DNA from 3 places in the Amycolatopsis stemonae genome. Region 1 is predicted to be linked to each of the others. Evidence: riboswitches for the same ligand, from Rfam matches in the RefSeq annotation. Region 1 holds a riboswitch; each other region holds the start of a gene.
What was found. Region 1 has a riboswitch for S-adenosylmethionine ahead of thrC (threonine synthase). Riboswitches for the same ligand answer to the same signal wherever they lie in the genome.
Positions count from the first base shown of each region.

Region 2: another riboswitch for S-adenosylmethionine. It lies ahead of ACYVLJ_RS26185 (aminotransferase class V-fold PLP-dependent enzyme); the one in region 1 lies ahead of thrC (threonine synthase).
Region 3: another riboswitch for S-adenosylmethionine. It lies ahead of ACYVLJ_RS02665 (methionine ABC transporter ATP-binding protein); the one in region 1 lies ahead of thrC (threonine synthase).

Region 1 covers NZ_BAAGUJ010000019.1:135,447-137,683, forward strand. The annotation lists gene holA (DNA polymerase III subunit delta) at 1-719, opposite strand, end outside; SAM riboswitch class I at 856-989, shown strand; gene thrC (threonine synthase) at 1,003-2,237, shown strand, end outside.
Region 2 covers NZ_BAAGUJ010000007.1:201,665-203,901, reverse strand. The annotation lists gene ACYVLJ_RS26195 (potassium/proton antiporter) at 1-75, shown strand, start outside; gene ACYVLJ_RS26190 (M23 family metallopeptidase) at 414-1,022, shown strand; SAM riboswitch class IV at 1,129-1,243, shown strand; gene ACYVLJ_RS26185 (aminotransferase class V-fold PLP-dependent enzyme) at 1,283-2,237, shown strand, end outside.
Region 3 covers NZ_BAAGUJ010000001.1:527,440-529,676, forward strand. The annotation lists gene ACYVLJ_RS02660 (4-(cytidine 5'-diphospho)-2-C-methyl-D-erythritol kinase) at 1-142, opposite strand, end outside; gene ACYVLJ_RS02665 (methionine ABC transporter ATP-binding protein) at 212-1,225, opposite strand; SAM riboswitch class I at 1,435-1,525, opposite strand; gene rsmA (16S rRNA (adenine(1518)-N(6)/adenine(1519)-N(6))-dimethyltransferase RsmA) at 1,652-2,237, opposite strand, start outside.

The sequences.
Region 1 (2,237 bases):
AGCGCGTCGGCCACCAGGACGTGCGGGACGCCCAGCTGCATCGCCCAGCGCAGCGACTCCAGCGCCGCCGAGCGGTCGCCGCCGACCGCCTTCTCCGCGACCGCGAACCCGGTCACGTCGGCGCGGCCGCGGTGGTAGCGGCGGACCGCGTCGGCGTCGACCGTCCCGCCCGTGTCGGCCACCAGCTGACCGGCCGCCGAGGAGAGTTCCCGCAGGTCGGAGCCCACGGCGTCGATCAGCGCGGCCACCCCGGCCGGGTCGATCTTGCCGCCCGCCCGGCGCACCTCGTGCCGCACGAACTGCTCGCGCTCGGCCGGCTTGGTCAGCTTCGGGCACTCGGTGACCTCGGCGCCGGCCTTCTTGAGCGCGGCCGGCAGCGACTTGCCCGCCTTGCTGCGGCCCCCGCCGGTGTGCACGACGACCAGCACGACACCGTCCGCCGGGTCCTTCAGGTACGACGCGACGGCGTCGGCCAGCTCCTGCGAGATGTCCTGCGCCGACTCCAGGACGATCACACGGCCTTCGCTGAACAGCGACGGGCTGACCAGTTCGGCGAGCTCGGGCGCTGTGAGTTCGGACACCCGGACGCGGGTCAGCTCGGCCGTCGCGTCGACGGCGCGGGCGGCGCCGAGCGTCTCGCGGACGGCCCGCTCGATCAGCAGTTCTTCCTCGCCGAGCACCAGGTGCAGCGGGGCCGGGGCGGTGGCTTGCGCGGTCACGGACGAATCCTCTCACTTGCTCCTTCGTGCCCCCGCTCCGGTGATGTCGGGCAGCCACCATGGCACAGCGTGACCGCCATGTCGTACGGTGTCCTCGAGGCGGCGCGCTGACTCGCGCGCACCGACAACCGAATACCGCTCATCCAGAGGGGCAGAGGGAACGGCCCGACGAAGCCCCGGCAACCGGCGTACAGCCCGTCATCCCGCGATCGCGGGGTAGCTGACGACCACGGTGCCAATTCCGGCCCGCTTCGGCGGGGCAGATGAGGAAAGGAACCTCGCGATGACCGCCACCCTCGGAACGACCTCCACCACGAAGACCCCGGATCTCGGTCCCGCCGTCGAACTGGTGTCGAAGGAAGAGGGCCACCGGCAGCCGCTCGCCCCCGAGTTCGTCTCCGCCGAGGACTTCTCGCCGCTCGAGGTCGCCTACGACTTCGGCCGCGTCCGCCGTGAGGACATCGAGGCCGGCCCCAAGAACATCTGGCGCTACAAGAAGCTCCTCCCGGTGCCGTCCAACGTCGAAGAGATCCCGAACACCGAGCCCGGCGCGACCCGCCTCATCCGCGCCGACCGGCTCGCGAAGGAGCTCGGCCTCAAGCGCGTGTGGGTCAAGGACGACACCGGCAACCCGACGCACTCCTTCAAGGACCGCGTCGTCGCCGTCGCCCTGGCCGCGGCGCGCGAGTTCGGGTTCGAGGTGCTCGCGTGTCCGTCGACCGGCAACCTGGCCAACGCGACGGCCGCCGCCGCGGCCCGCGCGGGCTGGCGGTCGGTCGTGCTGATCCCGAAGACCCTCGAGCGCGCCAAGATCCTCACCACCGCGGTGTACGACGGCGACCTGATCGCCGTCGACGGCAACTACGACGACGTCAACCGCCTCGCCACCGAGCTGGCCGGCGAGCACCCGAAGTGGGCGTTCGTGAACGTGAACGTCCGGCCGTACTACTCGGAAGGCTCGAAGACGCTGGCCTTCGAGGTCGCCGAGCAGCTCGGCTGGCGCATCCCGCCGCAGATCGTCGTGCCGATCGCCTCCGGTTCGCAGCTGACCAAGGTGGACAAGGGTTTCCGCGAGCTGGGCCAGCTCGGTCTCGTGGACGCCAGCCCGTACAAGGTGTTCGGCGCCCAGGCCACGGGCTGCTCGCCGGTGTCGACGGCGTTCCGCGAGGGCCACGACGTGGTCCAGCCGGTGAAGCCGGACACGATCGCCCGTTCGCTGGCGATCGGCAACCCGGCCGACGGCCCGTACGTGCTCGACATCGTCAACCGCACCGGCGGCGCGATCGAGGACGTCACCGACGAAGAGGTCGTCGAGGGCATCCGTCTGCTGGCCCGCACCGAGGGCATCTTCACCGAGACGGCCGGCGGGGTCACCGTTGCCACGGCGAAGAAGCTGGTCGAGACGGGCAAGCTGGACCCGGACGCCGAGACGGTCCTCCTGATCACCGGCGACGGCCTCAAGACCCTCGACGCGGTCGAGAACCACATCGGCCCGAAGGCGACCGTGCCCCCGTCGGC
Region 2 (2,237 bases), on a different contig from region 1:
GCCGCCGAGCGCCGGATCCGCGCGGTGGACCGCGCCGGCCGCCTGGCCCGCTGGAAGGGCGAGTCGGGCCGTTAGCCCGTTCGTGGTCGCCCCCGCGACGTGACCGGTCGGACGACTTCGTGTCGCCCCCCACTCACGCGTGATGCCCCTCCAATCACGCGTGATGCCCGCCCCGTCACGCGTGATGCCCGCCCCGTCACGCGTGATGCCGTTTTCGGCAGGGCAAGGCCGTGAACAGCGCTTGTCCGGTCCTTGTCCGGTCTCAGTGCCGACCTGGTGATCTTTTCCCGCAAGGGTGAGGGGCGCCTCACGAAAATCTCACGTGATCTTCCCAGTGATCCAACCTTTGGCCTACTGTGCGCTCGATCGGGTTAGTTCGAATGGGTGAGCGTTAGGCCAAAGGAGTACGCAGGGTGACGAAACTGCACGTTCGCGGGGCGCTCCTGGTCGCCGCCGTCACGACCGCCCTCGGGCTCGTCTCGGCGCCGGCCGCGACCGCCGAAGTCGCGCCGTTCCCCGCGCTCGCCCTGCCGTTCAAGGCCGGTCAGCAGGTCTACTCCGCCGGTATCCACTCCGACGACGGCAGCACCGGCGTCGAGAACGCCATCGACTTCAGCCCGGCCGACCGGACCGTCCGCGCGCCGCTCGCCGGCACCGTCCGCCTGCAGCACTGCGCGGGTGGCGACTGGGTGACCATCGACCACGCCGGCGGCTGGCGGACCGGGTACTACCACATGGAAGGCATCAAGGTCAGCGACGGCGAGCACGTCGAGGCCGGTGCCGTGCTCGGGTCGACCGGCAACGCGCTGCCCTGCGGCGGCAGCAGCACCGGTGCCCACGTGCACTTCACGCTCTGGACCCTGCCGGACGCCTCGGCGGCGGCCCACGGCGAGCCCGTCGACGGCAAGACCATCGGCGGCTGGCTGTTCACCGCGGGTGCCGAGCAGTACGCGGGCACCGCGACGCACCTCTCCGACCATGCGGTCACGCAGCTGCCGGGGCACTTCCGCGCGAAGCTCTGACCAGCGCGAACGACGCGGGAAACGTCCGGCGTCGGCTGTGAGCGGCGTCTCAGAATGTGAGCCGGGGGTTGGCCGCCGGGCGCGTTCTCGGTTACCTTCTGTGCCAGGTCATGAGTGCCAGCGCGAAGCCCCGGCTTGCTGGCCGGCAACCCTCCTACCGCGGTGGGGTGCCCCGGGTGAAGACCGGGCCGGTCGCGTCGTGCGACGGGCAAGCGCGGGCCCCTCGCCGGGGTCCCCCGGACCGCCGAGGAGGCACCCCGATGACTCTCGCCCTCGACCGCACCACCGCGATCACCCCTGCCGCGCAAGGCATCCCGGCCGTCGCCGGCGCCGCGCTGCGGGTCCCGCTCGTCACCGGGGACACCATCGGCTACGCCAACCTCGACCACGCCGCGAGCGCCCCGTGCCTCGACGCCGTCCGCGCCAAGGTCGACGAGTTCCTGCCCTGGTACGCCAGCGTCCACCGCGGCGCCGGCTTCGCGTCGCAGGTCTCCACCAAGCTCTACGAACGCACTCGCGACGTCCTGCGCCGCTTCGTCGACGCCCGCCGGACGGACACGGTCGTGTTCACCCGCAACACCACCGACTCGTTCAACCTGCTCGCGCGCAGCCTTCCCCGCCACACCACGGTGATCGTGTTCGACACCGAGCACCACGCCGCGCTGCTGCCGTGGCAGGGCCCGAACGTCCGGCGGATCCCGACCCCGCGCACGCGTCTCGCCGCGGTGTCCGCTGTGGACGAAGCGCTCGCGGACGCGCCGCAGGGGCCGCGGCTGGTCGTCGTCACCGGAGCGTCCAATGTGACCGGTGAGCTGCTCCCGGTCGCCGAAATCGCCGCCGTGGCGAGGAAGCACGGCGCCCGCGTCGCGCTCGACGCCGCGCAGCTCGCCCCGCACCGGCGGATCTCCGTCAGGGACCTGGACGTCGACTACGTCGCCATCTCCGGCCACAAGCTGTACGCGCCCTTCGGCGCGGGCGCGCTGATCGGCCGCGCCGACTGGCTGCGCGCCGCCCGGCCGTACCTCGCCGGCGGCGGCGCGACGAAGCTCGTCACCGAAGACGCGGTGGTCTGGAACACCGGTCCGGAGCGCCACGAAGCGGGCTCGCCGAACACCGTCGGCGTGTACGCGCTCGGCGTCGCGTGCGAAACCCTCAGCGAGAACTGGGACGTCGTCGTGGCGCACGAACAGGCCCTGCTTTCCCGGCTGCGCAAGG
Region 3 (2,237 bases), on a different contig from region 1:
TCACCTCGTCGGTCAGCGACAGGGCCTGGAACACGGTGACCAGCTCGTGGTAACCGTCTTCGCGCAGGTCGTCGACCGAAAGGTGCAGGTTGACCTTGGCCGGGACCCGGACGGTGACTGGGGGCGGAACTACGGCGAGCACCCGACCAGCCTACGTGCCCGCGAAAACGCCCCGATGCGAAGTGCGCATCGGGGCGTCATCGGGTCGGGGTCAGGCCGCGGCGACGCCCTGCGGGCCGCGCGCGGTGTGTGTGACGTGGCCGCCGCGCTCGGCGACCCAGGCCAGCGCCGCGTCGGCCCGCTCGCCGCGGACGCCGAGGCGGAACCGGCCGACCGGGGTGTCGCCGATGCGGGTCAGGCCGCCGCCGATGGTGGCGAACTCGACGTCGAAGCGGCCCGCGGCCTCGGGCAGCAGCGCGCCGACCGACGCGAAGCCGACCAGCACGACGTCGGCCGAGCGGTCGTAGCGCGAGGTCTGCGCGCGGGTGGTCTCGATGGCCGGCAGCAGCGCCTGGGCGGTGCGGCTGCCCGGGTCCGCGATCAGGTCGAGGACCGTGCCGCGCTCGACGACCGTGCCGTCCTCGAGCACCGCGACGTCGTCGCAGACCCGGCGGACCACGCCGGCGTCCGGCGTCGTGACGACGACGGTGGTGCCCAGCTCGGAGCGGGCGCGGTCGAGCACGGTGAGCACCGCGCCGGCCTCCTCCGGGTCGATCCCGGCGGTCGGGTCGTCGGCGAGCAGCACGGCGGGGGCCGCCGCGAGCGCCTTCGCGACCGCTACCCGGCGGAGCTGCCCGGCGGACAGCTCGCCGGGACGCTGCGCCGCGCGCTGCGTCAGGCCGACGAGGTCGAGCAGCGAGCCGACCCGGCTGCGGCGCTGCGGGCCGTCGACGCCGAGCTGCTCGAGCGGGGACGCGATGTTGCCGGCGATGGTGCGCTCGGCGATCAGCTCCGGCTTCGTCGAGACGACGCCGAGCTGACGGCGGATTTCGCGGAGGCGGCGGCCGTCGAGCGTGCCGGTGTTGAGGCCGTCGAGGCGGACGACGCCGCGGTCCGGCCGCTCCTGCAGCGCGATGCAGCGGGCGAGGACGGACTTGCCCGACCCGGCGGGACCGACCACGCCGAACAGCGAGCCGGCCTGCACGTCGACGCTCACGTCGCGCAGGGCCAGCACCGAATTTCCGTTGGTGGCAAAGGACTTGGACAGGTTTTCGACGGTGATCACGAAGGCTCCAGAAAACGGGGCGCGCTCACTCGGAGGCGCCCGGCCGCAAGCAGAGTCCGTCCGTTATGGACGGTGCGTGAAGAAGAGGTGGACCGGCTGGGACGAGCTCAGTGGGAGCGTCGACATGCGGTCACGGAGCGGCGGCCTTCGTCGACTACGCGACGCCTGGTCAGGAGCAGGGGGCGGGCTACCCTCTTCATCGGAAACGGCCTCCATCGGTCCTGGCGGTAGCACCTGCCCTGTGGAGGGTGGTTGCTGCGACTTCGGCGAGCCAGGTCTCTCAGTCGCTCGGGATGGACGTACTGAGTAAAACCGATCCCGCGGAGCGAAAGCAAGCCCGTTGGCCCAGATCACACGAGTGGAGGTGTCCGAATCGCGAGATCGCACGTCGGGAGGCGTATTTTCGCCGTCTCTACTGTGGACGTGCTAACGCGCGGCGGCGAGCCTCGCGAAGTCGTGCACGTCCAGCTGCTCACCACGGGTCTTCGGGTCGATCCCGGCGGCCGTCAGCAGCTCGCCGGCCCGCTCGGCCGAGCCCGCCCAGCCCGCGAGCGCGGCGCGGAGCGTCTTCCTGCGTTGTGAGAAAGCGGCGTCGACGAGGCCGAAGAGCCGATCGCGGTCGTCCGACGCCGGAGCGTCACCGCGTTCGAAGGCGACGAGCGCGGAGTCGACGTTCGGCACCGGCCAGAACACCGAGCGTGGCACGGCGGCGACCTTGCGTGCCGGGCCGTACCAGGCGAGCTTGACGCTGGGCACGCCGTAGATCCGGCTGCCGGGGCCGGCGGCCATCCGGTCGGCGACCTCGGTCTGGACCATGACGAGCCCAGACTTGAGCGAAGGCACCTCGGCGAGCAGGTGCAGCACGACCGGGACGGCGACGTTGTACGGCAGGTTGGCGACGAGCGCGGTCGGCTCCCCCAGCTGTTCGCGGGTGACGCGCAGTGCGTCGGCCCCGACGACCTGCAGCCGTTCCACGGCCTCGGGCCCCCGCTCGGCGACGGTCTTCGGCAGC